Regions from separate parts of the Mycolicibacterium sp. CBM1 genome, predicted to be linked through region 1. Evidence: predicted binding sites of a transcription regulator. Region 1 holds the regulator's gene; the other holds the start of a gene.
What was found. Region 1 encodes HspR, which represses chaperone genes until heat shock. Its sites were predicted from a motif close to ANNTGAGTNNNNNNNACTCANNT; they were not measured.

Region 1 (15,329 bases):
TGAAGTTCTGACAACATCGTCGGCCACCGCTGCGGTTGTTGTGCCGCTACATGAGCTGGTGTCTCAGGGCCGCAGCCGCTGAGTACCAAGACAAGGGAAAGCAGGGTTGCTGCCAGCCGTCTCGCGTTCGGGCTGCTCACTTCTGGGGATCCACATCTTCTGTAACTGCATTGAATCGACTCGTCAGTTGATCGTCGATACCGCTGACGATTGATTCGCCCATGGTCGCGTTCATAGCCGCTTTGATGGCGTCATTGTATTGACTGCTCGACAGCACTCGGTCTCTCTGTAGCGAGTTGTACTCTTCGAACGACAGGATGTGGCGGGGTGTATCTGGATTACTTGGGTCCGGCGCCGACAGGAACTCTTCCGGCAGCCGGTGGATTGGCACACCAGATTGCGCCAATGCATTGAGAACCTGTTGCTCGCCCTGACCGAGGTCGAGGTCTGGCACGGCGTGAGGATCCCATTTTGCGGTTGGTTGTTCGCCGATCAGGGCTTGCTCGAAGGCCTTGGATGCCAGGTCGGTTCCGGGAACGCCGGCGGCGTCCAATCCAGCGAACGCGAAGTCATAAGCCGACTTCTTGGCTGCGTAAGCAGTCGCAGTCTTGGCGTCGTCATTGATGCCGGATGCATCTGTGGCGCTATGGATTCCCGAGTCGACCAGCCCCTGTAGGGTCATCGAATCGCGCAGCCGGCGGTTGTCGCTCGACATGTCGACGCCGTGCTTGAAATCGTTTGCGTAATCCCTTTGCGCATCGACGGCGTCACGTCCAGCCTGGCCGTTGAAATAGTCAGAAGCCTGCCTGTCGGTACTGAGAACAGAGAAGATTCCCTTGGCAATGGGCATACTTCCGCTTTGTGCGTCGCCGGCTGTGTCTGGGGTAGCGAACCCTGCATGACGGCCTTGCGAGAGCTCCGCGATGTCGGGGATATAGGGCGTCAAACCGTGCGAAAGGCCGCGGACCAGTTCGGGATTCATCTGGCCGAGCGTCTGGTTGCCGCCCATGTGCAGTAGTTCCTGCTCGTGGTGGCCAACGTAGGACCCGTAGGCCGATGCGGTTTCGGCGGCTAGCCTCGCGTCTGGACCGTTGACCGCATCCCCGGTCCAGCCGAACATCGCGCCAGCGGCATTCCCGCCGTCACTCCAATCGGTCGACGTCACACCCTTCATGAAGCGGTCGGCGTAGGCCGAATCTCGAACGACATCGTGAATCGCCAGATGATCCTGTCCCGCGGTTGCCAGTACGTCGAGCGCGACGGGCCGGCCGTCGTTGGCAATGGCCGTCGGACCGACTCGGCCGCTGATGGAGGTGCCGTCGAACGTTGGGGCATCCATTATCTCGGTGGCCTTGTTGAGCATGTTGCGGTCCAAGGCGGTGCCCTGTCGCAGTATCGGATTGCCGTCCTTGACGATGTTCGTCAGTTTGGTCATCTCGTTGAGGTTGGACATTCCTTTGGACGACAACACCGACTGCACGCTGGCGGGTAGCTGGCCGAATCCACCAGCGGCCATGTCTTTCGGGTCGTCCACCGCGCCCGGGGTGAGTTGGGTTGTGGGGAAGTGAATGTCGGGGTTGCTCATCAGCTGCCACGAGTCCGCGATGATGCCCTTGCTGTCACCCAGCCGCTGCTCGGCTTCGTTGAGAGCCTCGATCGACATCCCGTGCTGCTGTGCCTGGAGCTGGCTGAGCACTGATGCTTGAACCGGGGTGACCGGAGCTCTCCCCGCGCGCTGGTTGCCGTTGATCGAATCCAGCACCGCCCGTACTTGGGCCGCTGACTCGTGATTGCCGGCCAGCGCCCGCTCGACGGTCTGCTGGGCGTCCTGTGGGGAATCGATGTGATCGGTGCCCAAGGCGTCGGCCATGTCGCTGATCGCGCCGTTCACCGCTGCGCTCAGGTGCTGATCGGTGGAGTCAGCTCGGCGAAGTAGGTCAACGATGGCGTCATGCACGATCTGAGCGTGATGCTCGACCTCGGCTCGTTCATGAGGGTCCGCAGGCGTCGGGTAGTGCAGTGCTCCGTCGGCGACGTCGATGGTGATGCTCCAACGGTCGGCCATGTGCTGAATCCGTGACCACTCCGCTTTGATCGATTCGACCTCCGAGGCCGCCGCACTGACTGCTTTCGCGGCCTGATCGCACTCGTCGGCATGCTTCTCGAGTTCGGTGCTGATGGTCCTGGCCTTGGCCATGGCGGATTCGAAGGATTCGCCCTCCCATACCAAGCGCCCCATGATCCCGCCGATGTCGTGGGCGACGGCGCGGGTCTCGCCAGCCCGTTTTGTGGCTGCTTCAGCAACCGCGCGAACTGAACCTGCGTCCCAGCGCTCCAGGTCGGCCACGCTGAGCGTCACGATGAGCAAACCTACCGAAGATTCGTCGTCTGGCTAGTCACCGCCGGATGCCGGGAACAAATCGCGCACAGCCCTCGTTGACGAAATTGACAACTTGAGTGAAACAGACTCAACTCTCGCTTGACAGCCGGCCTCCGGCAGGAGCAGGCTTGAGCCTGGTTCGCTCAGATCCACAGACGTAACTATTCAGGAGGATTCATCATGGCTCGTGCGGTCGGCATCGACCTCGGGACCACCAACTCCGTCGTCGCGGTACTGGAGGGTGGCGACCCGGTCGTCGTCGCCAACTCCGAAGGATCCCGCACCACGCCGTCGGTGGTCGCTTTTGCGCGCAACGGCGAAGTGCTGGTCGGCCAGCCCGCCAAGAACCAGGCAGTGACCAACGTCGACCGGACCATCCGGTCGGTGAAGCGGCACATGGGCACCGACTGGTCCGTCGAGATCGACGGCAAGGATTACACCTCGCAGGAAATCAGCGCTCGCGTGCTGATGAAGCTCAAGCGTGACGCCGAGAGCTACCTCGGTGAGGACATCACCGACGCGGTCATCACCGTGCCCGCCTACTTCAACGACGCTCAGCGTCAGGCCACCAAGGAGGCCGGCCAGATCGCCGGTCTGAACGTGCTGCGCATCGTCAATGAGCCGACTGCTGCGGCGCTGGCCTATGGCCTGGATAAAGGCAGCAAGGAACAGACCATCCTGGTCTTCGACCTGGGCGGCGGCACCTTCGACGTCTCGCTGCTGGAAATCGGCGACGGCGTCGTCGAGGTCCGCGCGACCTCGGGTGACAACCACCTCGGTGGCGACGACTGGGATGACCGGATCGTCACGTGGCTGGTCGACAAGTTCAAGGGCACCAGCGGCATCGACCTGACCAAGGACAAGATGGCCATGCAGCGGCTTCGTGAAGCCGCCGAAAAGGCCAAGATCGAGCTGAGCTCCAGTGGCAGCACCTCGATCAACCTGCCCTACATCACCGTCGACGCCGACAAGAACCCGCTGTTCCTCGACGAGCAGCTCACCCGCTCGGAGTTCCAGAAGATCACCCAGGATCTGCTCGACCGCACGCGTCAGCCGTTCCAGCAGGTCATCAAGGACGCCGGCATCTCGGTGGCCGACATCGATCACGTGGTCCTGGTGGGTGGTTCCACCCGCATGCCCGCGGTGACCGACCTGGTCAAGGAACTCACCGGCGGCAAGGAGCCCAACAAGGGCGTCAACCCCGACGAGGTTGTGGCCGTTGGTGCCGCCCTGCAGGCCGGCGTGCTCAAGGGCGAGGTCAAGGACGTTCTGCTGCTTGACGTCACCCCCCTGAGCCTCGGCATCGAGACCAAGGGCGGCGTGATGACCAAGCTCATCGAGCGCAACACCACCATCCCGACCAAGCGGTCGGAGACCTTCACCACCGCCGACGACAACCAGCCGTCGGTGCAGATCCAGGTCTATCAGGGTGAGCGCGAGATCGCCGCACACAACAAGCTGCTCGGCAGCTTCGAGCTGACCGGGATCCCGCCGGCTCCGCGTGGCGTGCCTCAGATCGAGGTGACCTTCGACATCGATGCCAACGGCATCGTGCACGTCACCGCGAAGGACAAGGGCACCGGCAAGGAGAACACGATCAAGATCCAGGAAGGCTCCGGCCTGTCCAAGGAGGAGATCGACCGGATGATCAAGGACGCCGAGGCGCACGCCGAGGAGGACCGCAAGCGTCGCGAAGAGGCCGACGTCCGCAACCAGGCCGAGTCGCTGGTCTACCAGACGGAGAAGTTCGTCTCCGAGCAGCGCGGCGCCGAGGGCGGCTCCAAGGTCCCCGAGGACACGCTGACCAAGGTTGACGCCGCGATCAGCGAGGCCAAGACCGCGCTGGCCGGCACCGACATCGGTGCCATCAAGTCGGCGATGGAGAAGCTGGGCCAGGAGTCGCAGGCTTTGGGCCAGGCCATCTACGAGGCCACCCAGGCCGAGCAGGGCGCCGGCGGTGCCCAGGGCGGTTCGGGAGCCGACGACGTGGTGGACGCCGAGGTCGTGGATGACGATGATCAGGAGCGCAAGTGAGCGAAGGTCGCGAGGAAGAACCGGTAACTGTCACCGACAAGCGCCGAGTCGATCCCCAGACCGGAGAAGTTCGCGAAGCCTCCGGAGGGCAGGAGCGAAGCGACCCGGGATATGCCAACGGCCCGGCCCCCAGTGGGCCGGCGCCGGGGGCGGCGGGCGCCGGCGGGGAGCAGGCCGACAAGGTCGCCGAACTGACCGCTGATCTGCAGCGGGTGCAGGCCGACTTCGCCAACTACCGCAAGCGCGCGTTGCGCGACCAGCAGGTGGCCGGCGAGCGAGCCAAGGCCGTCGTGGTGAGCCAGCTGCTCACCGTGCTCGATGACCTGGACCGGGCCCGCACCCACGGTGACCTGGAGAGCGGTCCGCTGCGTTCGGTCGCCGACAAGCTGACGACCGCGCTGGCCGGGCTGGGGCTGACGGCATTCGGTGCCGAGGGCGACGACTTCGACCCGTCGCTGCACGAGGCCGTGCAGCACGAGGGCGAGGGCTCCAAGCCGGTGATCGGAGTAGTGATGCGCCAGGGCTATCGACTCGGCGAGCAGGTGCTCCGGCACGCGCTCGTCGGGGTGGTGGACACCCTGGAGGGTGAGTCGACGGGACCTGACAACGCCGACACGCCCGCCAACGGTGAGCAGACCGGCGCGAAGAACGCAGAATCGAACTAACAATCATGACGAGAGGTGAGAGGAGGTGACGCGGCATGGTTCAACGTGAATGGGTTGAGAAGGATTTCTATAAGGTGCTCGGCGTCTCCTCCGACGCCACCGAAGACGAGATCAAGCGAGTGGCCCGCAAGCTGCTCGCCGAGAATCACCCCGACCGCAACCCCGACGACAAGGCGGCCGACGAGCGCTACAAGGAGGTCGGTGAGGCCAGGGACGTCCTGACCGATCCGGCCAAGCGCAAGGAGTACGACGAGACCCGACGGATGTTCGCCGGCGGTGGCTTCGGTCGCCGGTTCAACGGCGGCGGCGGTGGGGGCGGCGGCTTCGGGGGATTCGGGGAGGCCGACGGTGCCGACTTCAACCTGAACGACCTGTTCGACGCGGCCGGTCAGACCGGCGGCGCGAACATCGGTGACCTGTTCGGTGGACTGTTCGGGCGTGGCGCGGCGCCGCGGCCCAGCAGGCCCCGGCGCGGCAAGGACCTGGAAACCGAGACAGATCTCGACTTCCTGGAGGCGACCAAGGGTGTCGCCATGCCGTTGCGGCTGACCAGTCCCGCGCCGTGCACCAACTGCCACGGCAGCGGTGCGCGGCCGGGCACCAGCCCCAAGGTGTGCCCGTCGTGCAACGGCTCCGGGGTGATCAACCGCAATCAGGGCGCCTTTGGGTTCTCCGAACCCTGCACCGACTGCCGGGGCAGCGGCTCGATCATCGAGCATCCGTGTGACGAATGCCGGGGCACCGGTGTGACCACCAGGACCCGCACCATCAACGTGCGGATCCCACCGGGCGTCGAGGACGGTCAGCGGATTCGACTGGCCGGTCAGGGCGAGGCCGGGTTGCGTGGGGCACCCTCGGGTGACCTGTACGTGACCGTGCACGTCCGACCCGACAAGGTCTTCGGCCGCGACGGCGACGACCTGACGGTGACCGTTCCGGTGAGTTTCACCGAACTAGCTTTGGGCACAACGCTTTCGGTGCCCACCTTGGAGGGCAAGGTCGGTGTGCGGGTGCCCAAGGGCACCGCCGACGGCCGGATCCTGCGGGTGCGTGGACGCGGTGTGCCCAAGCGCAGCGGCGGTCACGGCGATCTGCTGGTCACCGTGAAGGTCGCGGTGCCACCCAACCTGGAGGGTGCCGCCCTGGAAGCCCTGGAGGCCTACGCGGCCGCCGAGCGGGCCAGCGGCTTCGACCCCCGGGCGGGATGGGCGGGTAACCGCTGATGGCTACGTCGGACGAGGCCCGGACGTTCCTGATCTCGGTGGCCGCCGAGCTGGCCGGTATGCATGCGCAGACTCTGCGCACCTACGACCGGCTCGGTCTGGTCAGCCCACGCCGCAGTTCCGGTGGGGGAAGGCGCTATTCGGAGCGCGACGTCGAGCTGCTGCGCGAAGTGCAGCGGCTGTCGCAGGACGAGGGCGTCAACCTCGCCGGGATCAAGCGGATCATCGAGCTGACCAATCAGGTCGAGGCCCTTCAGTCGCGCATCGAAGAGATGGTGCAGGAGCTGGAGTCGTTGCGCGCCAACCAGCGTCGAGACCTGGCGGTGGTCCCCAAGAGCACCGCACTGGTGGTCTGGAAACCCCGCCGGTAGGCCGCCGAGATCGACGAAATGACGCGATCTACTCGCATTTTCGCGCCCGTTTGTCGGTTTGGGCGAGTTAGGCCACGCGGATGGTGAAGACCGCCGTCGCGGGCTGGCCCGGTTCCGCGACGCGGTAGTCACCGTTACGTAAAGCATTGGTTGGTGCTGTCATCGGCTCGATGGCCACCAGGTCCTCGCCGAGGGGCGCGAAGATCTGCGCGGCGGGGTAGCCGTGGTCGAACACGATCTCGATACGACGATCCCCGCCGGACAGGGCGAACACCGCCCCCGGCTCGACTCCGTCGAACCCGTCGTCGAACGTCTTGTCTCCCAGCGGTTCCGAGAGTGCCGCCCAATCCTGCGCCGCCCCCGTCGGGATGCCCCGCTCGTCGACCGGCAGGTGGCGCAAGGCTGGTGCCTGCAGCGTCCATTCGGCACGCGGAACACCGGGAATGCTCAGATAGGGGTGGAACCCGTAGCACAGTGGCACTGCTGCCGCGGTGGTCGGGGTCGCCGTCGTCTGCACGGTCAGGGCCCGGTTGTTCAGTGTGACGTCGAGGGTCAGGACGTGCGGGAACGGGAAGCTGGCCAGCAACCCCGGCTGGCTTCCGAAGTCGAGGTCGGCGGCCAGCCGATCGCCGGACTGTTCGGTGACTAGCCAGCCAGGGTAGGCCGAGAGCGCACCGTGTATCGGCAGGCCGTTGCTGTCGGCGCGCACCCCGCCCACCCCGGGTGTCAGTGTGACCGCGCCCCCGTCGACGTCATAGGTGTTGGCGCTCAACCGGTTTGCCCACGGGTAGAGAATGGGCACGCCCATCGTCTTGCCGTTATCCAGATACGCCTGCAGGCCGCGCCGCTGCCCGAGCAACTCGACACCGTCGTCGGACAGCGAGGTGCAGATCATGCCGGCTTCCGGTACGAAGGTTGCGGTCAGCGGCGAGGACGGGTCGTGCAGGACGACCGAAGGCAATTGCGCCATCGTCGGAGTCTAACGGCGAGTGGCGATATAGCTCGTCAGATCTTCGATGGTCCGTAGCGACTTGTACTCCGACTCCGGGATGTCCACCTCGAATCGCTTGTGCAGCCGCACTAGGAAGTTCAGCCAGTCCATCGAATCCAGGTCGACCTGATCACGCAGGAGTTCGCTGTCGGACAGTTCACCTTCCTCGATCTCCGGTGCGATCGCGAGCAACTCCGCCACCACCTCGTCCCGAATCTCCGCTGAGCTCATCTGGTCCTCCTACCGTGCGTCACAGGTCTAGGGGCTGCTGTAGCAGCCGGTTGATCTCGGCGAGGAACAGCGCACCCCGGGCGCCGTCACTGGCCCGGTGGTCGGCAGCCAGGCTGCTCTGCACCGTGGTGGCCACCCGGATACCGCCGTCGACCACCACCACCCGCTGCGCGGGCTTACCGAATCCGACGATCGCCACCTGGGGTGGGTAGATGACGCCGAAGACGGCGTCCACACCCTTCTCGCCGAGATTCGTCAGGGTGATGGTGGGATCGGACATCTCCGAACTGCGCAGCGATCCGGCCCGGGCCCGGGCGACCAGATCGGTCAGGTTGCGCATCAGCTCGTCGAGCTTCTTTTCGTTGACGTCGTGGATGGCCGGTGCCACCAGGCCGCCGCCGCGCAACGAGATCGCCACGCCGACATGGATCTGCTCGGAAGGCTCGAAACCGTCGTCGTGCCAGAAGCCGTTGAACTCGGTGAACCGTTGGGCGGCCAGGGCGACGGCCTTGAGTTGCAGGACCGCCGGCAGCATTCGTTCGGTGATGGGAACCCCGGCGTTCTGTTCGGTGAGCCAGGCCAGAGCGGTGTCGAGGATGATCTCGTCGGCCAGGTAGTAGTGCGGGATCTCCCGCTTCGAGCGGCTCATCGCCGCGGCGATCGACGCGCGCATCGCCTCGCCGCGTGCGCGGGCCTTCTGAGCGGCCGACATCGGCTCGGCCGACGCCGCCAGCTTGGGGGCTGGTGTCGGCTTGGGTGTCTCGTGATGCGCGGCGGCCGCGGCGTGCTCGACGTCGTGCAGCGTGATCGCGCCCTGCGGGCCGCTGCCCGTCAACGCCGTCAGGTCCACGCCCAGCGAGGCGGCGGTGCGTCGGGCAACCGGTGAGACCCACTGCCGGTGACCCACCGGCGGCGGTGCCGCGGGCTGAGGCACGGCCGTCGGTACCTGCTCGTGGGTGGTGGTTTCAGGGGTCTGGGTGGCGGGTGTGGGTGTGGCCGCACGCGGTTCAGCCTTCTCTCCGGGCTCCAACAGAGTGGCGAGCGGGGTACCCACCGCCACGGTTTGGCCGATGGGCACCAGCAGCTCACTGACCACGCCGTCATGCCAGCACTCGATTTCGACTGCGGCCTTGGTGGTTTCGACGACAGCCACGATCTGGCCGCGCGTCACGGTGTCACCGGGCTTGATCAGCCACTCGTCGAGGGTGCCCTCGTCCATGTCGGCGCCGAGCGCGGGCATCGTGAATTCGATCATGCTGTCTCTATCCCCCGAACAGGCCGCGCACCGCGGCCACGATCTTGTCGGGCTGCGGCAGCGCCGCGTCCTCGAGGTGCTTTGCGTAGGGGATGGGCACCTCGACGGTGCAGACCCTGCCGACTGGAGCATCGAGGTCGTAGAACGCCCCTTCCATGATGCGGGCGCTGATCTCGCCGGCCAGGCTGCCGGTGCGCCAGGCTTCGTCGACGATCACCGCGCGGTGCGTCTTACGCACCGAGGTCAGGATCGTCGCGTCGTCCAGGGGCCGCAGGACCCGCAGATCGACGACCTCACAGTCGATTCCGGCTTGCGCTAACTGCTCGGCGGCGTCGAGTACCTTCGGCAGGTTGCCGCCGTAGGTGATCAACGTGGCGTCAGTGCCGGTGCGCTGCAGCGCCGCCCGGCTGATGTCGGTGGGCACCAGTTCGTCGAGATCGGTCGAGGCGTTGTAGAGACCCACGTGCTCGAAGATGACCACCGGATCGGGATTGCTCAGCGCGGTGCGCAACATCCCGTAGGCGTCGGCAACCGTGGCCGGTGCCAGGACGGTGATACCGGGGATGTGGGCATACCAGTTCTCCAGGCTGTGCGAGTGCTGTGCCGCCAGTTGCCGCCCGGCACCGGTGGCCATCCGCACCACGAGCGGAACCGAGAACTGCCCGTTGGACATGTGCCGCAAGGCCGAGGCGGTGTTGACGATCTGATCCAGTGCCAGCAGGCTGAAGTTCACCGTCATCACCTCGATGATGGGACGCAGCCCGTTGAGGGCGGCCCCGACCCCGATGCCGACGAAGCCCAGCTCCGAGAGCGGGGTGTCGCGGATACGGGCCGGTCCAAACTCCTCGAGCAGGCCCTTTGACACCGCGTACGTTCCGCCGTAGCGGCCGACGTCCTCACCGAGCAGAACTACCCGCTCGTCGGCGCGCATCGCCTCGGCGATCGCGTCGTGCACGGCGCTGCGATAGGTGGCCTTCACGAGACAGCCTCCACCGCAGGGAAGTTCGTGGTGGGCGTCATGACGTCACGGGTGAGGTCGTCCACGCTCTCCAAGGTCCCGGCCTCCGCGTATGCGACGGCGTCGGCCACCTCATCAGCCACTGCCGCCTCGATGGCCGCAACAACCTCGGCGGTCACCAGGCCCTCGGCGAGGCATGTGTCGGTGAACGTCCGGATCGGGTCGTGTTCGCGCCACTTCTCCACCTCGGCCTTCTCGCGGTAGAGCTCGGGATCGAACATCGAATGTGGCCGGAACCGGTAGGTCTGGAACTCGAGGAAGAACGGACCGCCTTCGGTCCGGACATGCTCGACACCCTCTTTCATGGCCTCATGGCAGGCGAGGACGTCCATCCCGTCGGTCCTGGCGGCGGGTACCCGGTAGGACTCGGCGAGCACGACGAGATCGACGTCGGAGAGCTCCCGGTCGATCGAGGTGCCCATCGCGTAACGGTTGTTCTCACAGCAGAACAGCACCGGCAGCTTCCACAACTCGGCCATGTTCATGGTCTCGTGAAAGGCGCCCTCGGCGATAGCACCCTCACCGAAGTAGCAGGCGGTCACCTGATTTCGCTTCAACTGTGCATCGGCGAAGGCGAGTCCCGCGGCGGTCGGCAGGCCGGCGGCGACGATGGCGTTGCCGCCGTAGAACCGCCGGCTGACGTCGAACAGATGCATCGACCCGCCGCGTCCGCCCGAGCATCCTTCCCGTTTGCCGAACATCTCGGCCATGATCTTGGTCATCGGGATGCCGCGCAGCAGGGCGTGGGCGTGTTCGCGGTAGGTGGCGATCACCGCGTCCTGTGGGCCGAGTACCCGTAAGGACCCGGCCGCTACGGCTTCTTCGCCGACATAGAGGTGCAGAAAGCCGCGAATCTTGCCGGCGCTATACATCTCCGCGCATTTCTCCTCCATGCGCCGCACCCGAATCATGTCGGTCAGGAGTGTGCGCTCGAGGCAGGCGTCGGTCATGCCGTCACCCCAGCCGGGTTCTCCACGGTTGAGACATCCCCCTCGGGCAGGCCAAGTTCGCGTGCCTTCAGCAGCCGACGCATGATCTTGCCCGAGCGGGTGTGCGGCAGTGCGTCGAGGAAGTCGATCTCTTTGGGTGCGACCGCGGCTCCCAATCGCTTTCGCGCGTGACCCATGAGGTCGCGACGCAACTCGTCGTCGCCGGTGTAGCCGGACTTGAGTGTGACGAACGCCTTGACCAGCTCGCCGTAGGTCGGGTCCGGCTTGCCGATGACGGCGGCCTCCGCAACGGCGGGATGGTCGGTCAGCACGTTTTCGACTTCGAACGGCCCGATGAGGTGTCCGGATGCCTTGATCACGTCATCGGCGCGCCCGACGAACCAGAAGTAGCCGTCGACGTCACGCTTGACCAGATCACCGGACAGGTACAGGTCCCCTTGTCCATCGGGGTGGAAGCACTTGCGGTAGCGCTCTTCCTGGTTCAGATAGCCGCGGAACATCGAGGGCCAGCCCAGGCGCAGCGCCAGCTCTCCCTCGATATCGGGCTCCTCGATGACCCGTACCGCACCGGTCTCCTGGTCGTGGTCGACCACGCAGGCTTCTACGCCCGGCAGCGGACGGCCCATCGAGCCGGGTTTGATGTCGAATGCCGGCGTGTTGGCGATCATGATGCCGCCGGTCTCGGTCTGCCACCAATTGTCATGAATCGGCAGGCCCAGCACTCGCTTTCCCCACCACACCGCTTCGGCGTTGAGCGGCTCACCGACGCTGGCGATGAACCTCAGATGGGGGAAGTTGTACTTGGCGGGCAGCTCCGGCCCGGCTTTGATCAGCATCCGGATGGCGGTCGGCGCGGTGTACCAGACGCTGACCTGCTCGTCCTGCAAGATCCGGTACCACCGCTCGGCGTCGAACTCGGCCTCGTCGATGATCGAGGTGACACCGTGCAGCAGCGGGGAGATGATCCCGTAGGACGTCCCGGTGACCCATCCGGGATCTGCTGTGCACCAATAGATGTCACCGTCATGCAGGTCCAGCGCGTACCGCCCGGTGATGTAGTGCATCTTGACCGCGCCATGAACGTGCTGGGCGCCCTTGGGCGTTCCGGTGGTGCCGCTGGTGAAGTGCAGCAGCGACGGATCGTCGGCGGTGGTGTGCTCGATCGGCGCGTCCGCGTCTGCGGCGTCCATCAGCCGGCGGAAGTCCAGGGTGTCCGGGATGTGCGCATCGTCGTCGCTGACCACCAGAACGTGTTTGACCGATGTCAGCTCGGCACGGATCTTGGCGATCTTGCGTTTGTAGATCGCGGCGGTGGTCACGATGACGTCGGCCGCGCCGATGGTCACCCGGGTGGCGATCGGCTCGGGTCCGAACGCGGAGAACAGCGGGGAGACCACGCTGCCGTTGCGCAACGCACCGAGCATGCTGATGTAGAGCTCGGGGATGCGGCCCATGATGACGAACACCCGGTCCCCCTTGCCGATGCCGAGGCCGCGCAGCACGTTGGTGAAGGTGCGGGTCAGCCGACCCAACTCGGCGTAGCTGAGATCGTGGGCGACCAACTCGGCGTTGCCGGGGGTGTCGGTGATGAATCGCAGGGCGGTGCGGTTCGCTTCGGGGCCGTGCGCATGCCGGTCCACCGCGGCGTAGGCGATGTTGCAGCCGCCACCCAACCCCGCACACACGTCGGGTACGTCCGACCAGCGGAACGCTGCGCGGGCCTGCTCGTAATCGGTGAGATTCGGTGTAACCGTGAGATCGGCAGCACCTTTGTGAATGATGTCCATGGCTCCCTCAGACGTTCGGCGGGGCCAGCACACCGTCGCGACGGGCACGCCCCATGTTGGCCATCACTTGGTCCAGAACGGTGGCGTATGCGGCGCCGTCGTTGAGGATGTCCTGTCGGTTTCGATGGCGGAGGTAGGCGTCGAGGCGCCGTTCCAGCGGCCAGTCCCAATAGATGCGTTCGGTGTACTGCGAGCACAGGAATTGCCAGGCGATGGTGTCGAGTTCGCGGTCGTCGGTTTCGTCTGCCCGACCGGCAGTCGTCATGGACAGCCCCTCACTACTTTCCCCCTGAAATGTGATGCTCGTCTCAGTTGTGACGGTTCGGGAAGGGGCGAAGGTCACACAAGAAGGGATCGCAGGCCTCAGCTCAGCGGGTCGTGCTGGATGCGTTCGGCAGGTGTGCCCTTGGCGATCAGCGCTTCGCGGGTGGCCTGAACCATGCCGGGACTGCCGCAGATGAGGATCTGGCGATCTCCCCAGGCGCCGTACCGGGTCACCACCTCCGGGAGCCGGCCGGTCTGGCGGACGTGCAACCCGCGCGGGGGCTGGACGTCGGGGTAGTCGCCCGCCCAGGGCGGGTCACCGGAGTACTCCGAGACCGGCGAGACCGACAGCCAGGGATTGGTCGACGCGATCTCCCACAGCGTGCGCAGGTCGTAGTTCTCGCAGGGATACCGGGCGCCGAAGAACAGGTGCACCCGTGGGTTCTCCCCGAAGCGGCACAGGTCCATGATGATCGCCCGCAGCGGCGCCAGGCCCGTGCTGCCGGCCACCATCAACACGTCCCCACCGTCGCGGTCGACCTGCAGCCCGCCGTGTGGGCTGGACAGCCGCCACCGGTCGCCGGCTCTGGTCTCGGCGACTACCGAGTTGCTGACCATGCCGCCGAGCACGGAGCGCACATGGAACTCGATGAACCCCTCCGGATCGGAGGGCATAGCCGGGGACAGGAAGCGCCACCGCCGTGGCCACTGGGGTATCTGGACGTTGACGTACTGGCCGGGGTGATACGGCATTGGCCGGTCTAGGTGCAGCCGGACGACGGCGAGGTCGCGAGAAACCCGGTGATGTTCCAGCACCGTTGCGTCCCACCAGGCCGGGCCGTCATCGGCGTCGGCCGCACCGGACATGATGCCGGTGATCAGGTTGATCGCCTGGGTGGCGGCATCGTCGACGGCCGCGGTCCAGTCGGCGGCCAGCCGGCCACGCATCGCGGCATACCAGGCGCGCCGCATGCTGTCGTAATTCTGTTGTGTCACGCCGTATTTGCGGTGGTCGCGGCCCAGCTGGGCGAGGAAGGCGACCGGGGCCTGCGCGCGCTGGGCCACGAATTCGCCGAACACCCAGTGCATGGCCTGGGCGAACGCCGCGCGTTGCGGGGCGAGCTCCGGCGGAAAGAGGTCACGCACCGCCGGCTCGAGCGCGAACCAGCGGGTGTAGAAGTCGCGAGTGAGGTCATCGGGATCGGCCTGCGAGGTGCCCGATTGTTCGAAGGCAGCCTGCAGTACGCGAAGCGCATCACGATCCTCCAGGCCCACAGCGCGATCTTAGGCGTCCCCGTCGTGGCGATGTCCACGATCACCCGGACTCGCCGCTGTCGGCGTCTAGAGGCCGTGAATCCCCTTGTACAGCACCATGACACCGATGACGACGAAGATCGCCGCGACCAGGGTGGCGTGCTGTTCTTCCATCCAGTTCTTCAGCTTGGTCAGCGGCTCGTCCAGCTTCTCGCCGGCGACCAGATAGGCGAGCACCGGCAACGCCACCGAGGACGCCGCGACCGCGGTGAACACGGCGTCGGCCGTCCAGGCGCCGGTGGTGCCCAGCCCGGCGGTTCCGATCGCCAATCCCGCTGCCGCACACATGAACAGCACCTTGGGGTTGACGACCACCAGGACCAGGGCGGTGACGAAGGCACGCCCGGGGCCGATGCTGGTCATCGATGTCAACCACGCGGGCGTGTGCGCTGACCGCTTGCGGGTGAACCATCGGTAAAGGCCGAACACCACCAGCGCGGCGCCGACGGCCAGGCGGAAGTAGGGTGCCCACGCGGGCTGGTTGTTGATTCCGCCGAGTGCATTGGACGCCAGCACAAACCCGGCGGTCAGCCCGCCGATCCCCAACACCCAGCCGACGAGGAACGCCAGGCTGGTCGGGCGGGGCGTGGGCGTGTGCAGCATCAGGATGCCGGGGATGATCGTCAGCGGAGACAGCGTGATCACCAGCGCCAACGGGATCAACTCGGTGAGTTCCGAGCCCAGACTGGTCGTCACGTGCTTCTCCTGGTGTTCGACGGGCGACGGGTGGCCACGGCTGACCGTACTATCTCTGCCCGTGGGCAAGGATGCCGACGAGGAAACGGGCGATACCGGCCGGGACGACCCGCGCGGCAACACCCTGACCTACGTCTCCGGGGTGGCCGC
Region 2 (15,329 bases), on a different contig from region 1:
GTCGCCACCGCACTGCTGGGACACAGCGGGCCCGTGACGGCCAAGGGCTGGGCGCTCGGTGTGTGGGTCGGCGGCTATGTGGCGCAGTTCGTGGTGTTCCTGGCAATCGCCCGGCGCTCGCCGCGGCCGGTGCCGCTCGGCTGGGCGATCGCCTCGATTGTGCCGTGGGCAGCCGACTGGACGGCCCCGCTGTCGCTGTGGTGGTTGGCGCTCTGGTCGGGTCTGATCCTGGCCTATGCGGCCCGGCTGGTGGCCGCGGTATCGCGGGTGGATCGGCTGCGCGCGGCCGGGGTGCCCGCCACCGCCGTGATACTGGGCGTCGTCCGGCCGACGTTCACCGCGGTGGCCAGCAAGGATGCCGCCCGCCGGGTGGTGCGGCTCCGCGTCGAAAGACCCGACGGCGCAGCACCTTACGAGGCGCGGCTGGCTGCCACGTTTGCGCTCGGGGAGATTCCCGAACCCGACGACCGGGTCGCGGTCCGCCTCGATCCCGACCGCCCGGAGCTGGTGGAGCTGATCGAGGACGCGCCGATCGTCCGGGCATGCCCGCCGCCTGTCGACCTCGCCCCAGCGGTCGCCGAACAGTTGCGCCGGCTCACCACCATGCGGGACCGGGGCGATCTGACCGATGCGGAGTTCGCGACGGCACGGCGCCGGCTGTTCGAATCCTGATACTCGCCGATCCGATCGGCCCACCACCGCAGGTCGGCCGCGCTGTAGCTGCCCGCATGGATCGGGGCGGTGTCGACCGGGTGTGCCAACCCTCGAACGTGGCCTACTTGGGCCAGCGGCCAAACCGAGCTATTTCGCGGGCAACGACTTGGCCTGCGCTAGTCCGCGGGCGACCCAGATCCGCAACTGGCGCGCAGTGCGGATGCCCTCGTCGTCGACACGGATCCAGCCGCGGGTCTCGCGGCCGGCCATGACCATCGGTGCGACGTGTGCGCCAGCCAGCAGCGCGGCGGTCTCCTCGATGGGCACCCGCACCATCAGGCCGCCCTTGCCGCTGACGACCACCGCCAGGTTGCCGCCGATCAGGAAAGCGAGCCCGCCGAACATGCGTTTCTCGTCGACCCCGCGTTCGGTGGCGAGCAGTTCGCGCACTCGGTTCGCCAGATCCTCGTCGTAGGCCATGACGAAACGGTAATACGCCCAGCAGACACAGAATTACCCCGATCCGGCCGAATCGGGGTAATTCTGTGTCTGGTCGCCGGTCAGGCAGCGACCGTAGCCAACTCGGCGGCCGGCTCCAGGGCCTGAGCCACGATGTCGGCGACATCGGTCATCGGCTTCACGGTCAACGCCTCGAGCACCTCGGCCGGGACATCGTCCAGATCGGGCTCGTTGCGCTGCGGGATGAAAACCGTTGCCAGCCCGGCCCGTTGGGCCGCGAGCAGTTTCTGCTTGACTCCGCCGATGGGCAGCACCCGGCCGTTGAGCGTGACCTCGCCGGTCATCCCGACATCCGAGCGCACCTGCCGCCCGGTGGCCATCGAGACCAGCGCAGTCACCATGGTCACACCGGCGGACGGCCCGTCCTTGGGCACCGCGCCGGCCGGCACGTGCACGTGGATCTTGCGGTTCAGCGCCGCGGGATCCACACCCAGCTGCTCGGCATGGCTGCGCACGTAGGACAGCGCGATCTGCGCGGATTCCTTCATCACGTCACCGAGCTGACCGGTCAAGATCAGAGCCGGCTCACCGGTCCCAGCCGACTCCACCGAGCCGGCCTCGATGTAGAGCACGTCGCCGCCCAGGCCCGTCACCGCCAGCCCGGTGGCGACACCCGGCACCGCGGTGCGTTCCGCGGATTCCGGGGTGAACCGCGGACGGCCCAGGTAGCCCACCAGATCCGGCTCGTCGATGATCAGCGCTTGCGGATCGTCGGCCAGTTTGGTGGTCGCCTTACGCAGCGCCTTGGCCAGCAGCCGCTCGAACTGCCGCACGCCGGGTTCGCGGGTGTAGTCCGCGGCGATCTTGCGCAACGCCGCGTCGGTGACCGTCACCTCCTCGTCGGTCAGCGCCGCGCGGTCGCGCTCCCGGGGCAGCAGGTACTCGCGGGCGATCGCCACCTTGTCGTCCTCGGTGTAGCCGTCGATCGACACCAGCTCCATCCGGTCCAGCAGGGCCGAGGGGATGTTCTCGATCACGTTGGCAGTGGCCAGGAACACCACATCGGATAGGTCCAGATCCAGGTCCAGGTAGTGGTCCCGGAACGTGTGGTTCTGCGCTGGATCCAAGACCTCCAATAGGGCAGCCGACGGGTCCCCGCGGTAGTCCGAGCCGACCTTGTCGATCTCGTCGAGCAGCACGACCGGGTTCATCGAACCGGCCTCGCCGATCGCGCGGACGATCCGGCCCGGCAGGGCGCCGACGTAGGTGCGCCGGTGGCCGCGGATCTCCGCCTCGTCGCGCACACCGCCGAGGGCGACGCGCACGAACTTGCGGCCCAGTGCCCGGGCCACGCTCTCACCCAGCGACGTCTTGCCGACGCCGGGGGGGCCGGCCAGCACCATGACGGCACCCGAGCCGCGACCGCCCACCACCTGCAGGCCGCGCTGCGCGCGGCGGGTCCGAACGGCCAGGTACTCCACGATGCGGTCCTTGACGTCGTCGAGGCCGTGATGGTCGGCGTCGAGGATCTCCCGGGCCGCCTTCAGGTCGGTAGAGTCGTCGGTGCGGGTGTTCCACGGTAGGTCCAGGACGGTGTCCAGCCAGGTGCGGATCCAGCCGCCTTCCGGGCTCTGCTCACTGGAGCGTTCCAGCTTGCCGACTTCGCGTAGCGCCGCTTGGCGGACGTTGTCCGGCAGGTCGGCCGCCTCGATTCTGGACCGGTAGTCATCTGAACCGTCTGGCTCGTCCTCGCCGAGTTCCTTGCGGATGGCGGCCAGCTGTTGACGCAGCAGGAATTCCTTCTGCGTCTTCTCCATGCCCTCGCGGACGTCCTGGGAGATCTTGTCGCTGACCTCCACCTCGGCGAGGTGTTCGGCGGTCCAGTCGATCAACAGACGGAGGCGGGCGGCCACGTCCTCGGTCTCCAGCAGCTGACGCCTTTGGACGTCGGTGAGGTACGACGCGTAACCGGCGGTGTCGGCCAAGGCGGCCGGATCGGCGATCTTGTTGACCACGTCGACGATCTGCCAGGCCTCGCGGCGCTGCAGCATAGCCAGCAGCAGCTTCTTGTATTCCGCGGCAAGCGCCTTGGTGTCCTCGTCTGCCTCGACCGCTGCTATTTCCTCGACCTCGACCCACAGTGCCGCTCCCGGCCCGGTGGTTCCGGATCCGATGTGGGCGCGGCTCTCACCGCGCACGATAGCGGCGGCGCCGCCGCCGGGAATGCGGCCTACCTGCACGATCGACGCGATGACGCCGTGGGTGGGGTAGCGATCGTCTAAGCGTGGCGCGATCAGGAGCTTGCCGGTCGGGGTGGCCTGAGCTGCGTCCACTGCCGCGCGGGCGGCGTCGTCGAGTTCGATCGGCACCACCATTCCGGGCAGCACGATCGGCTCACTGATGAATAAGACGGGCACAGATGTGGCTTCAGCCATCAATCCTCCAAAGTTCAGTCTGGTTGGCTCAACCCTGGGGGTGGTGGCTTTGTTCCCTCACGCGTGTTCGCTGTCAGCGTGCCGCCTCGTGGTCGGGGCCGCACAAAACAGCGAGCCTGCCGCCGGGGGTTGGCGACAGGCTCGCTGGGGCGTGCGGCTTGGATCAGCCGGCGGTGGGGGTGGCCCCCAGCGTGCGCTGAATGTCGGGGATCATCTGCTGGAGCTGCTGGCCCCAGTAACCCCAGCTGTGCGTGCCGTTGGCCGGGAAGTTGAACACGCCGTTGCGTCCACCGGCGGCCAGGTAGTTGTCCATGAAGGTCTTGTTGGTCCGCAACGTGAAGCCCTCCAGGAACTGCGCGGCCATCAGGTTGCCGCCACCGCCGGAGGTGTCCAGATCCGACGGCGTGCCGGTGCCGCAGTAGATCCAGATCCGGGTGTTGTTGGCGACCAGCTGGTTGATGTTGACCATCGGATCGTTACGCCGCCAGGCCGGATCCGACGACGGGCCCCACATGCTCTGTGCGTTGTATCCGCCGGCGTCGTTCATCGCCAGCCCGATCAGCATCGGCCACCACCCCTCCGAGGGGTTCAGGAAGCCCGACAGCGATGCTGCGTAGGGGTAGCGCTGCGGGTAGTAGATCGCGTAGGTCAGTGAGGCGCTACCGGCCATCGACAGCCCGACGACCGCATTGCCGTTCGGGTCGACCCCGTAGTTGGCTGCCAGATACTCGGGCAGCTCCTTGTTCATGAACGTTTCCCACTTGTAGGTGTAGTTCTGGCCGTTGCCCTGCGACGGCTGGTACCAGTCGGTGTAGAAGCTCGACTGGCCGCCGACCGGCATGACCGTCGACAGACCCGAGCCGTACAGCCACTCGAAGGCCGGGGTGTTGATGTCCCAGCCGTTGTAGTCGTCCTGTGCGCGCAGGCCGTCGAGCAGGTACACCGCGTGCGGGCCCCCACCCTGGAACTGGATTCGGATGTTGCGGCCCATCGCGGCCGACGGGACATCGAGGTAGAGAACCGGAAGTCCCGGCTTGGAGAAGGCGGCCGCAGTCGCCGACCCGCCGACAACGCCGATTACGCCGGGCAGAAAGAGTGCGGCCACGAAGGCTGCGGCCACGCGGCGCAACCATGTGCCTCGCATCAATTCGACGATCTTCATGACGGAAACCATCACCTTTCGTACGCGTTTCACAACCGGAGAAGTGCTGTGTGCCGGTAGCTAATCACGCACGCAAGGCGCGACTCGGTACGCGCGGCGGTGCGCCAAGTCGCGGTTCGCTAACGATCAGGAGACGCACCGGACTCGGGAGTTGGCTCACACCAAGGATTTTGAGCACCGCTTCGATAACGGGACGGTCACGCGCAGGCAACGATACCGTTGAGGTATGGATGACCCCTTCGATCTGCAGCGATTCGTCGACGCGCAGGACGGCGTCTATGGGCAGGTGCGGGCCGAACTGCGCACCGGCGCCAAGCGCACCCATTGGATCTGGTTCATCTTCCCGCAACTTGCCGATCTCGGAAATAGCTCTACTGCAAAGCATTTCGGCATCACATCGCTGGCGGAGGCGCAGTCCTACTTGGCCCATTCGGTGCTCGGGCCGCGGCTGCGGGAATGCGCACGGCTGGCGAGCGCGATCGAGGGCCGCTCGGCCGAGGATGTCTTCGGCTGGCCCGACACCCTGAAGGTGCGCTCGTCGATGACCCTGTTCGCCCAGGCCACCGACGACGACGCCGACTTTGTCGCGGTGCTGGACAGGTTCTACGACGGACAGCCCGACGCGCGCACGCTGGAGCTTCTCTAGCCGCTCGAGCGCAGGATCAGCCAGCCCTGGGGCGGGACGACGACCTCGGTCACGGACTCCTGCGGCGGCGCGCCGGTACCGCCGACCAGTTGTGCCGGGCGTCCGAGCAGTTCGGCCACCGGCAGCCGCAGCGGCGCATCGTCGATGTTGAGTGCGACCACAAGTGCGTCGTCACCGCTGCGGGTCTGGTAGCAGTAGCCGCGGTTATCGAGCTGCAGCGCAGTCGTTTTCGCCTTGTAGAGCCATGGGTTACGCCGGCGTAGCCCGATCAGGTACTGGTGCAGGTTCCATGTCTCGCGTCCGGCGTCGTCCAGCGGCACGGGCGGCGTGCCGAACTCCGGGCGTACCGCGTCGTCACCACCGGCGCGATCCTCCTTCACGCCGCGGTATCCGAGCTCGTCACCGGCGTACACCGTGGGGACGCCGCCGGTGGTCAACAGCAGCACCAGGGCGTGCGCCACCTGTTCGGCGCGTTCGAGCTTGCTGGCGATCCGGGTCACATCGTGATTGCCGACGAACGTCATCGGCGCAAAGCGGGACAGAAAGTCGTTGTGGCGCTGCAATGCCCAGTCCAGCTCGTGGAAGTTGCCGTCGTTGAGGCTGCTCCAAATGGCCTTCCACAACTCGTACTGCGTCACCGAGTCGACACCGGAACCGTCGACGAAGGCGGTGTAGTCGCCGTGGATGACCTCGGCGACGAACCATGCGTCGGGATGCGCCTGGCGCACCCGGGGCAACACCTGGGCCCAGAAGATTTCCGGGACCGCGTAGGCGGCGTCCAACCGCCATCCGTCGGCGCCGCGGTCCAGCCAGTGCTTCATCACGTCCACGACGTAGTCGACGACGGCCGGGTTGGTGTGGTTGAGCGTCACCAGTTCGCCGTGGCCCTCGAAGGTGTGGAAGCGTCCCGGGCGCCCCCGAAACCAGCCCGCCGATTCCGCGTCACCGTCGTCCACGGCCCGCCGGTACCTCGCGAAATCGGTTCCCACATGGTTGAACACACCGTCGAGCAGCACCCGCAGTCCGCGCCGGTGCGCTTGGGTGACGAACTCGTCGAAGTCGGCGTCGTCACCGAGACGGGGGTCGATGCGGAGGTGGTCGGTGGTGTCGTAGCCGTGGGTGCGTGAAGCGAACACCGGACCGAGGGCAATTCCGGAGGTGCCCAGTTCGACGGCGTGGTCGAGCCAGTCGACGATGCGGCTCAGCCGGTGTTCTTGCGGGCCGGGCGGTGGGTCGGCGGGAAACGCGCCGACGAAACCCAGCGGGTAGACGTGCCACCAAATGGCGTGACGCACCCAGTCCGGTGTGCTCATGGCCGGAACCGCACTGCGTAGAGGGCCATCATCTCGTCGCGGTACTGCGGTGCGGGTCCGTCGACGACCAACTGTGGGGCGACCGCGGTGATCGGCAGGGTCGCGACCGGTGGGGGCGGGGCGTGCCACTCGGACAGCCACTGGGCGAGCTGTTGGCCGGAAGCAGCAAACACGATGCGCCCCAACCCGACCCAAGCGTGGGCGGCAGCGCACATCGGGCAGTGCTCTCCGGAGGTGTAGACGGTGGCGTTGGATCGCTGCTCGGGGGAGAGGTTGCCCACCGACCAGCGCGCGATGGCCAGCTCGGGATGGGCGGTGGCGTCACCGCCGGCGACGTGGTTGTGGTCCTCGAACAGGACCCGGCCCTCGGCGTCGACGAGGATCGAGCCGAACGGTTCGTCACCGGATTCGAGGGCCGCGCGGGCGAGCTCGACGCAACGACCGAGCCGTTGGATGTCCACGTCGCTGAGCGCCACGCTGTCTCACTCTACGCAGGCGGCGCCGGAGCCCCGAGACGGCGCAGCAACCGCGCCGGGTCCAGCGCAGCGGCCGTTCGCCCACGGGCCATCGGGTAGCAGGCCAGCCCGACGAAGACCGCGCACAGGTGTCCGACCTGGGTGAACATCGGGTGGGCGACGAACACCGCGACGACCGCGCAGCCGATGATCGTCAGCAGGTACAGCCACCGCCAGGGGCGCACGACGCGGTAACCCAGCAGGGCGGCCACCCCGACGACGAAGTAGCTGACCCCGATGTCGCGGGCGTTGAGATACCTGGGGGAGACGGCGGCCTCCTGGATCTGCCAGTACAGGAAGCCCTCGCTGAGATAGGTCGCGGCGACGTGGGCGATCAGTCCGGCCACCACGAACCGTAGTGAGCCCAGCCAGTGTTCGGCCGGGGCCAGCACCAGGCAGAAGACCAGTAGATAGGGCCACCAGATGAAGCCGTCGATCCACAGCAGGCTGGTGATCAGCACCCGGATCGGTTCCGACGCCAGGTGGTGCAGGTTGGTCGAGTCCTTGCGCAACAGCGCGAACAGATGCCAGCGGGGCAGCAGATGCTGAACCGCCGTGGTCGAGAACAACACCGTCAGCCAGACGAACGTCACCGGCGCGCTGCCGACATAGGCCGCGACCCGCTGACCCCAGGTGTGCCGCTGCTCGGGATGTAACGGCCCCGCCGACCCATCGTGCACCCGTCGACTTTACGTCGGGTCGGGCCTCAGTCGCTGCAGCAGCTCTTCTCGAACACCTCCAGCCGGCACGCGCACGAGGCCAGGATCGGCACGTCGGCGCGAGCCTTGGCCAGCTCGAGCTGCCGGCCGATGATGATGGCCTCGGCGTCGCGGCCGAGGCGCTGCAGGCACTCGTGGTAGCCGTGCAGGCTCCACACATTGCCGGGATGCTGGCACGGCCGGCTCAGGGTCGGGTCCAAGCCGAGGTCGGCGGCATACACCGCGGCGGCCTGCTCGACGTGCCCCTGCTCGAGCAGCAGCGCCCCGTAGGCGTGCCGGGTGGGCTGCATCCAGCCCCAGGGTTCGTCGTAGGGCAGTGCGTCGTCCAGCGCGATAGCCTTCCGCAGGTGGTCGAACGCCTCGTCGAAATTGCCTTCGCGGTAGGCGATCTCGCCGTCGAGCATGGCCGCCGCCACCGCGAGGATGTCACGGCTGGTGTTGTTGAACAGGTAGCGCGACTCCGGCACCCGGGCATAGGCCTCGACGAATGCCTGGCGTTCGGCTGCGGCCTGTGCCAGCTGACCTTTGGCGGCGTGCGCGACACCGCGCCCGTAGTGAATGGTCGCCGTTGTGCTGCAATATAGTTCGCGATCGTGCGGCAGCGGCTCGGCGATCAGCTCGTCCCAGCGGCCGAACCGGATCAGCACGTGCACCCGCAGCGGGACGAAAGCCTCGAGCCAGTCGGCCATCGGCGGAGATTCGATGGACAACAACTCTGGGGTGAGCTGCCCGGACAGTTCGGCGGCGGCCTGCAGGGCGATCTGCGACTGCCCGGCGAACATCGCCGAGTAGACCACGAAATGCAGATCGTGCGCCCGATACAGCGAGTAGAAGTTCAGCGGGCCGGCATGTGCGACGAAGCGCCGGTCGGCGGCCACCGCGGCGTGGTTGGCCAGCACCGAATCCCGGTAGTTCCCGCACAGGACGTCGATGTGGGACGGCATGTGCTGCAGATGGCCGGCGTCGGGCACCAGCCCGCGCAGCAGGTCGGCGGCCGGCAGCGCGTCCTCGGGGTGAGCCGACATCTCCATCGCATGGATGTAGAGGTGCAGGATGCCAGGATGGGCGCGCCCGGCCGGCATGGTCAGCGCATGGTCGAGCAGGCGTTTGGCCTCCACCACTCGCGAGCCCGCTGCTGGTTCCCCGGTTGTGGTGTCCCACAACGCCCATGCCGTCAGGTTCACCAGCGCGTCGACCGTCAACGCCAGCACGTCGACGTCGTCGGGGTAGGCCTGCGCCAGTTCGGCCATCGCGTCGGCGTAGGCGGCGTGCCCCGCCGAGAGTGCCTCGGCGTCGTCGGGGTCGTCGGTGGGGAAGCGGGTCGCCAGCGCCGCGATCAGGTCGCGCTCGACCACGCTGGCCCGGCTGTTGGCGGCCAGCTGCAACTCCATCCGGGCCCGGGCCAGGGAGGCGGCCAGATCGACGGGATCGAAGGCGTCCCAGGCCTTGTTGTAGTTGGGTCCAATCGCATACGCGATGCCCCAGCGGGCGATCGCCATGTCGGCGTCGAGTGCCAGGGCGCGCTCGAAGCACGCGATGGCCTCTTCGTGGTTGAAGGCGTACGCCCACACCAGGCCGCGGTCGAACCAGACCCGGGCCTGCGGCGAGGGCGAGTCGACCGCACGGCGGTAGTCGCCGAGGTCGTAGTAGGGCTCGGTGTCTGCGCTCAGGACCGCCATGCTGCACACCCTAGGTCAGGGGGGCGGCTCGGGATAGCGATGCAACCGGGAAGAGCGAAAGGGCGGCACCGATGTCCCAGCCGCGAGCAGACACAAACTTATAGAAATTCGGGCCGAAATCCATAAGTTTGTGTCTGCTCGCGGGGGAGGGCGGGTCAGTGGCCGGCGACGATGTCGGACTCGTAGACGGTGACCGGCTCCTTGGCCGCCGGCAGCAGTGAGTACGCCAGGCACACCACTGCGAAGAACAGATAGCCAAGGGCGACTTGCGGATTGGCCGCCCAGCCGATTTGCGGGGCGTGGATCAGTCCGATGAACGACAGCGCCGCGGCCACCACTGACGCCAGCGCGGCGTAGCGGAACTTCTTCTCCAGGATGAAGGTCACCATGGTGCCCAGCAGCAATCCGACCAGGATCGCGCCCTCGCCGAGGGTCTGCAGCCCGTCGTAGACCACCCCGGCGCCGCCGAGGGCGTCCATGCCGACCTCGGTCGCCGACGTGCCGGCGGCGTTGAGTGCGTTGTCGATCAGGCCGCTGGCCCACTGCGCCAGGTTGGGCAGCAACGCGGCGACCACCGCGACCGCGTGCAGCCGCGGCACCGCCTGGAAGGCCTGTGCCCCGATCAGCAGGCCGATGTAGAGCAGGATCGGCACGATCGCCGGGACCGGCAGTAGCGCGGCGAGTACGCCGAAAAGACCCAGGAAGCACAGCAATCCGATGACCACACCGCTGGCCAGTGAGTAACCGGCGCGCCCGCCGGCGTCCTTCCAGCCGGGGTGGCCGATGTACACCGCCGGCGGGAACGGCGAGCCGAATGCCGAACCGATGACCGCTCCGGCTCCGTCGGCCAGCAGCACACTGCGCAAGTTGTAGTTGTCTCCTGCTGCGGCAGCGCTTTCGACGTTGCTCATCGCCTCGGTGAAGTTGTAGACGCCCAGGGGGATCGCGGTGCCCAACAGCGGAGCCAGGTGCGCCAGGCCGGAGAACAGCAGATCCAGGCGCAGATCCGGGATGCCGACCGCGATATCGGAGACGGCCTGGCTGACGTCGGGTGCCGACATGAACCCGCCGATCCAGCCGATCGCGGTGCCGACGAGCAGCGCCACCAGGCCGACCGGGATGTTGCCCGGCAGCTTCACGTCGGTGAAGAAGCCGATCAGGATGATGGCGAGCACCGGGAGGCCGATCCAGGCCGCCTCCCACATCTGGGCGGCCGGGCGCATCGAGATGAACGTGATGGAGATGCCGGCCAGGGTGCCCAGCATCGCCGCGCGCGGGGTCAGCTTGCGGATGTAGGGCCCGACGAATCCGCCGATGATGACGATGACGCCGATCATGAAGGCCCACGCCAACCCGGACTGCCAGGCCTGGACCGGATCCTTGGTGGCCAGGTACACCGGCAGCATCACCACGAAGACCACGATGAACATGTGCGGGACGCTGGGTCCGTAGGGCAGCGCGGTGACGTCATCGCGGTTCTCCCGGCGTGCCAGCCGCCGCGCGAGGAATGTGTAGTAGAGATTGCCTAGCACCAGCGCTACCCCGAGGGCGGGCAGCACTGTGCCCAGCACGTCGTCGGCGGGCAGCTTGACCACGCCGATCATCAGGGTGGTCAGGGTCAGGACGTTGACCAGGATGTTGAAGCCCAACCCGAAGAACGCGTTGAGATCACCCCGGGTCCACCAGGCGAGCTTGACCTCACTCGGTGGCGGAGGGGCGGCGGGCGGATCGGTGACGTCGGTGCTCATGCACGGCCTCCTGAGACGGTCGGGACAGCGGCGCGGCCCGAGCCGATCTCGTCCGTCGCTAAATGGTGATTGTCGACGCCTCGGTTCCAATCAGAATGCGTCTGTGTGTCGATCGTGTTAGCCGCACGCCGGGACCATGGTTCGACACCGTCGCGGCCCCGTGTTGTAGTGCTGTGGTGCTGGAATTCACCGTCGAGGACCTGTCCGCCGACGACATCGCACGGCTGCGTGCCGTCTACGAGCCGCTGGCCGAATCGGTTCGCGAACTGATCGACGCGACCATCCGCACCGAGGCCGACGCCCAGACGGTCGCGGCGGTCAAGGCCGATGTCGACGCGGCGGTCGCCCGGCTGCGCGCCCGTCAGATCGACGGGGCGTTCGGCGTGCGGCGCACCACCTCCGGGGAGAGCCTGGGGTGGGGCAACGCCGTCATCGGGGTGCGCAACCCGCTCGCCCCGCCGCTGGACGTCCACCGAGACCCCGACGGTCGGCGGTGGGCCGACTTCCACCTCGGCGCCGCCTACGAGGGACCGCCAGGGCACGTCCACGGCGGAGTGTCGGCCCTGATCCTCGACCATGTGCTCGGTGAGGCCGCGAGCCCGGACTCCAAACCCCGGTTCACCGGCAGCATCACCGTGCGGTACCTACGGGCGACCCCGCTTGGTCCGTTGCATGCCGAAGCGGCGATCACCCGGGTCGACGGTGTGAAAACGTTTTGTGCCGGCCATATCTCGGATGCCGAGGGCATCACCGTGGAGGCCGAGGGCGTCTTCATCACGCCGCGCTGGCTGCGCGACTAGGGCTACTGCTTGCCCATGGCGAGTTTGAGTCGATCGGCCGCCGTGATCAGGTGGTCGTGGCTGTCCTGCCCAATGTCGATCTGCACCCAGTCGATCCGCCCGGTGAAGGCATTGCCGGTCGGCCCGTAGTCCGGGGACGCCGGTGAACCCGTGTCACGCCCGACGTCGCAGGCCTCGTCGGCGGAAAATCCCATCGGGATGGTGATTTCGACGCGCCCGGTGCCGACGGGTTTTCCGTCGTGGTAGAGGGTGACCGTGCCGCCCTTGGCCAGCCCGCCGCCGTCATAGGCGAATTCCATCCGTACCTGATGCTTGCCGGCGGGCAGCCGCTTGCTCGCGGTGGCGAAGAAATGCTGGATGCCGAAGAAGTTGTAGCAATACTTCAGTCGTCCTTCGTGCACATAGAGCGCCCAGCCGCCGACCTGCCCGCCCTGGGTGCAGATGACCCCGGATGCACCGCCTTTGGGCACGACGACGTCGGCGGTCACCGAATGCGACTTGTTCTTGATGTTCAGTACGCAGCCTTCGCTGACCCGCATGCCGTCATAGAGAAGCTGGCTGGTGCCATGGATCAGCTGGGGACGGCCCGCGATGTCGGGGTTGATCCGCTCGAAAGACCGATCGTCGAGCGGCACCACGTTGTGCTTCACCGCCTCGATGAGCCAAAGTCGTTGCATCTCAGTCAACTTTTGCGGCATCTCGGCCACCAGGTTGTGTGCCTGGCTCCAGTCGTCGGGACCGTAGAGTTCCCAGACGTCGTCGTCGAACGGCGGCGGTGTGTCGGCCCTCCACGGGGTGCGGTGCTTGGTGCATGCTGTCCACCCGTTGTGGTAGATGCCACGGTTGCCCATGATCTCGAAATACTGCACGAGGTGTGATTCCGCCGCGGCCTCGTCGCGCAGCGTCGGCAACATACTCACACCTTCCAGCGGAGCCTGCTGGATTCCGTTGACGCTCAATGGTGCCGGGATACCGGTAGCCTCCAGGATCGTGGGGGCCACGTCGATAACATGGTGGAACTGGTTACGGGTCGATCCGGTGTCGGCCAGTCCGTTGGGCCAGTGCACGATGGTGCCGTTGCGGGTGCCGCCCCAGTGCGAGGCGACTTGCTTGGTCCACTGGTACGGCGTGCACAGCGCGTGCGCCCAGCCCACTGCGTAGTGGTTGTAGGCCGCCGGGGTGCCGAAGTCGTCGAGCTTGGACAGCAGGAATTCGGAGGTCTCGATGCCGGCCATTCCGTTGAGCACCGCCATCTCGTTGAAGCAGCCGATCGGCGTGCCTTCCGCGGACGCACCGTTGTCGCCGATGATGTAGTAGATCAGGGTGTCGCCCAGCACGCCGAGCTCGTCGATGGCGTCGACCACCCGGCCGATCTCGTGGTCGGTCTGCTCCAGGAAGCCGGCATAGATCTCCATCTGCCGGGCCAGAACGGGTTTGAGTTCGGCGGGCATGTCGTCCCAGGCTGGAATTTCGTCGTGGCGCGCAGTCAGTTCGGCGGTCTCGGGAATTACGCCGAGCTTCTTCTGGCGAGCGAAGATCTTCTCCCGCAGTACATCCCAACCCCGGTCGAACTTCCCACGGTACTTGTCCGACCACTGCTGCGGCACGTGGTGCGGGGCGTGGGTGGCGCCGGGAGCGAAGTACATGAAGAACGGTTTGTCCGGCATCAGCGCCTTCTGCTGGCGCACCCAGGTGATGGCGTGGTCGGCGAGGTCCTCGGTCAGGGTGTATCCCTCTTCGGGTGTGCGCGGCGGCTCCACCGGCGTGGTGCCCTCGTACAGACCCGGGTAGTACTGATTGGCCTCACCGCCGACGAACCCGTAGAAGTATTCGAATCCCGATCCGGTGGGCCATTGGTGGAAGGGCCCGACGGGGGAGACCTCCCACACCGGCACCTCGTGGCACTTGCCGAATTGTGCGGTCGAGTAGCCGTTGAGCTTGAGGGTCTCGGCGAGCGGCGCCTTGTCCTTGGGCCGGACGCTGCTGTTGCCGGGCGCCGAGGTGGCCATCTCGGTGATGGCGCCCATGCCCACCGAGTGGTGGTTGCGCCCGGTAAGCAGGGCCTGGCGAGTCGGCGAGCACAGCGCGGTGGTGTGGAACCGATTGAGCTTCAAGCCGTTCCCGGCGAGGCGTTCGGCAACCGGCGTAGTGCACGGACCGCCGAACGCCGAGGACGCCGCGAAGCCGACATCGTCGATGAGCACGATCAGAACGTTGGGTGCTCCGGCCGGCGGGCGCAGGGCGGTAATCGGCGGATAGCTGGTGTCAGGATCCTTGGCGTCGTAGGTGGTCACGCCGACGTGCGCGGAATCCGGGATGGGCAGGATGTCGCGGCGCTGAACGGAGCCGGGCAAACCGGCGGGCGCCGGCGCAGCTGGCGTGCTCTTGGCGGCCGATCCGGCCTTTTTCGCAGCGGGTTTGGCCGACTTCGCCATCGGTCCTCCTAGACGCGAGGGAACACTTCTCGATTAGAAGCGGGCACAGCCTACGCCCGAGTCCTGGCAGCCGAGCGGGTTCGACACAGTTCACGGCGGCCGCGCCGGGGAGTAGGTTCCCAGCAATGGAGAAGGTGATTGTCACACTGCGTGCCCGCACCGCCGATGACGCGTGGGCCGAGCAGCTCCGCGGGCCGGCGGCCCGGCAACTGCTGGATCTGGGCCTGCCCGGTGTGACCGTCAACGTCCGCGACCGTGATGTGCGGGATTCGCTGATGACGCTGACGACGCTGGATCCGCCGGTGCAGGCGCTGGTGAGCATCTGGACGCAGCAGTACTACGGCGATCAGGTCATCATGGCGCTGGACCTGCTGGGCCACTATGCCGAGGAGATCGCCGCGTATCTGGTCACCGAATCGGCGCCGCTGCCGCCGCCGGCATCCCTGCCCGGTGAGCGGACGCCCGGGTTGGCCAACATGGCCCTGCTGCGCCGCCCGGCCGAGATGGACGAGCCCACCTGGCTGGCCCGCTGGCACGGCAACCACACCCCGGTGGCGATCGCCACCCAGGCGACCTTCGCCTACGTCCAGAACTACGTGGTACGCGCGCTCACCGAAGACGCCCCGGTGATCAGCGCGATCGTCGAGGAGCACTTTCCCATCGAGGCGGTGGGCAGCCTGCACGCCTTCTTCGGCGCCGCCGACGACGCGGACCTGCGCGACCGGATGGAGCAGATGGTCGCCAGCACAGCGGCATTCGGGGCA

Region 2: the regulator HspR is predicted to act here: its motif matches at 3,560-3,582, upstream of lon (endopeptidase La).

Annotation. Positions count from the first base shown of each region.
Region 1 covers NZ_JBSXPP010000010.1:164,565-179,893, reverse strand. Annotated here, with positions in the region: gene ACXDF8_RS15415 (hypothetical protein) at 1-140, opposite strand, end outside; gene ACXDF8_RS15410 (TPR repeat domain-containing protein) at 137-2,359, opposite strand; gene dnaK (molecular chaperone DnaK) at 2,561-4,414, shown strand; gene grpE (nucleotide exchange factor GrpE) at 4,411-5,079, shown strand; gene dnaJ (molecular chaperone DnaJ) at 5,115-6,302, shown strand; gene ACXDF8_RS15390 (heat shock protein transcriptional repressor HspR) at 6,302-6,673, shown strand; gene ACXDF8_RS15385 (aldose 1-epimerase) at 6,741-7,643, opposite strand; gene ACXDF8_RS15380 (acyl carrier protein) at 7,653-7,895, opposite strand; gene ACXDF8_RS15375 (dihydrolipoamide acetyltransferase family protein) at 7,915-9,150, opposite strand; gene ACXDF8_RS15370 (alpha-ketoacid dehydrogenase subunit beta) at 9,158-10,129, opposite strand; gene pdhA (pyruvate dehydrogenase (acetyl-transferring) E1 component subunit alpha) at 10,126-11,118, opposite strand; gene acsA (acetate--CoA ligase) at 11,115-12,905, opposite strand; gene ACXDF8_RS15355 (hypothetical protein) at 12,913-13,170, opposite strand; gene ACXDF8_RS15350 (FAD-binding oxidoreductase) at 13,269-14,444, opposite strand; gene ACXDF8_RS15345 (GAP family protein) at 14,511-15,179, opposite strand; gene ACXDF8_RS15340 (hypothetical protein) at 15,241-15,329, shown strand, end outside.
Region 2 covers NZ_JBSXPP010000004.1:210,983-226,311, forward strand. Annotated here, with positions in the region: gene ACXDF8_RS07240 (SHOCT domain-containing protein) at 1-672, shown strand, start outside; gene ACXDF8_RS07245 (TfoX/Sxy family protein) at 802-1,134, opposite strand; gene lon (endopeptidase La) at 1,215-3,548, opposite strand; gene ACXDF8_RS07255 (esterase family protein) at 3,712-4,710, opposite strand; gene ACXDF8_RS07260 (DUF1810 domain-containing protein) at 4,937-5,356, shown strand; gene ACXDF8_RS07265 (alpha-amylase family protein) at 5,353-6,669, opposite strand; gene ACXDF8_RS07270 (nucleoside deaminase) at 6,666-7,145, opposite strand; gene ACXDF8_RS07275 (rhomboid-like protein) at 7,157-7,864, opposite strand; gene ACXDF8_RS07280 (tetratricopeptide repeat protein) at 7,891-9,582, opposite strand; gene ACXDF8_RS07285 (SulP family inorganic anion transporter) at 9,738-11,330, opposite strand; gene ACXDF8_RS07290 (PaaI family thioesterase) at 11,507-12,130, shown strand; gene ACXDF8_RS07295 (arylsulfatase) at 12,133-14,565, opposite strand; gene ACXDF8_RS07300 (EthD domain-containing protein) at 14,691-15,329, shown strand, end outside.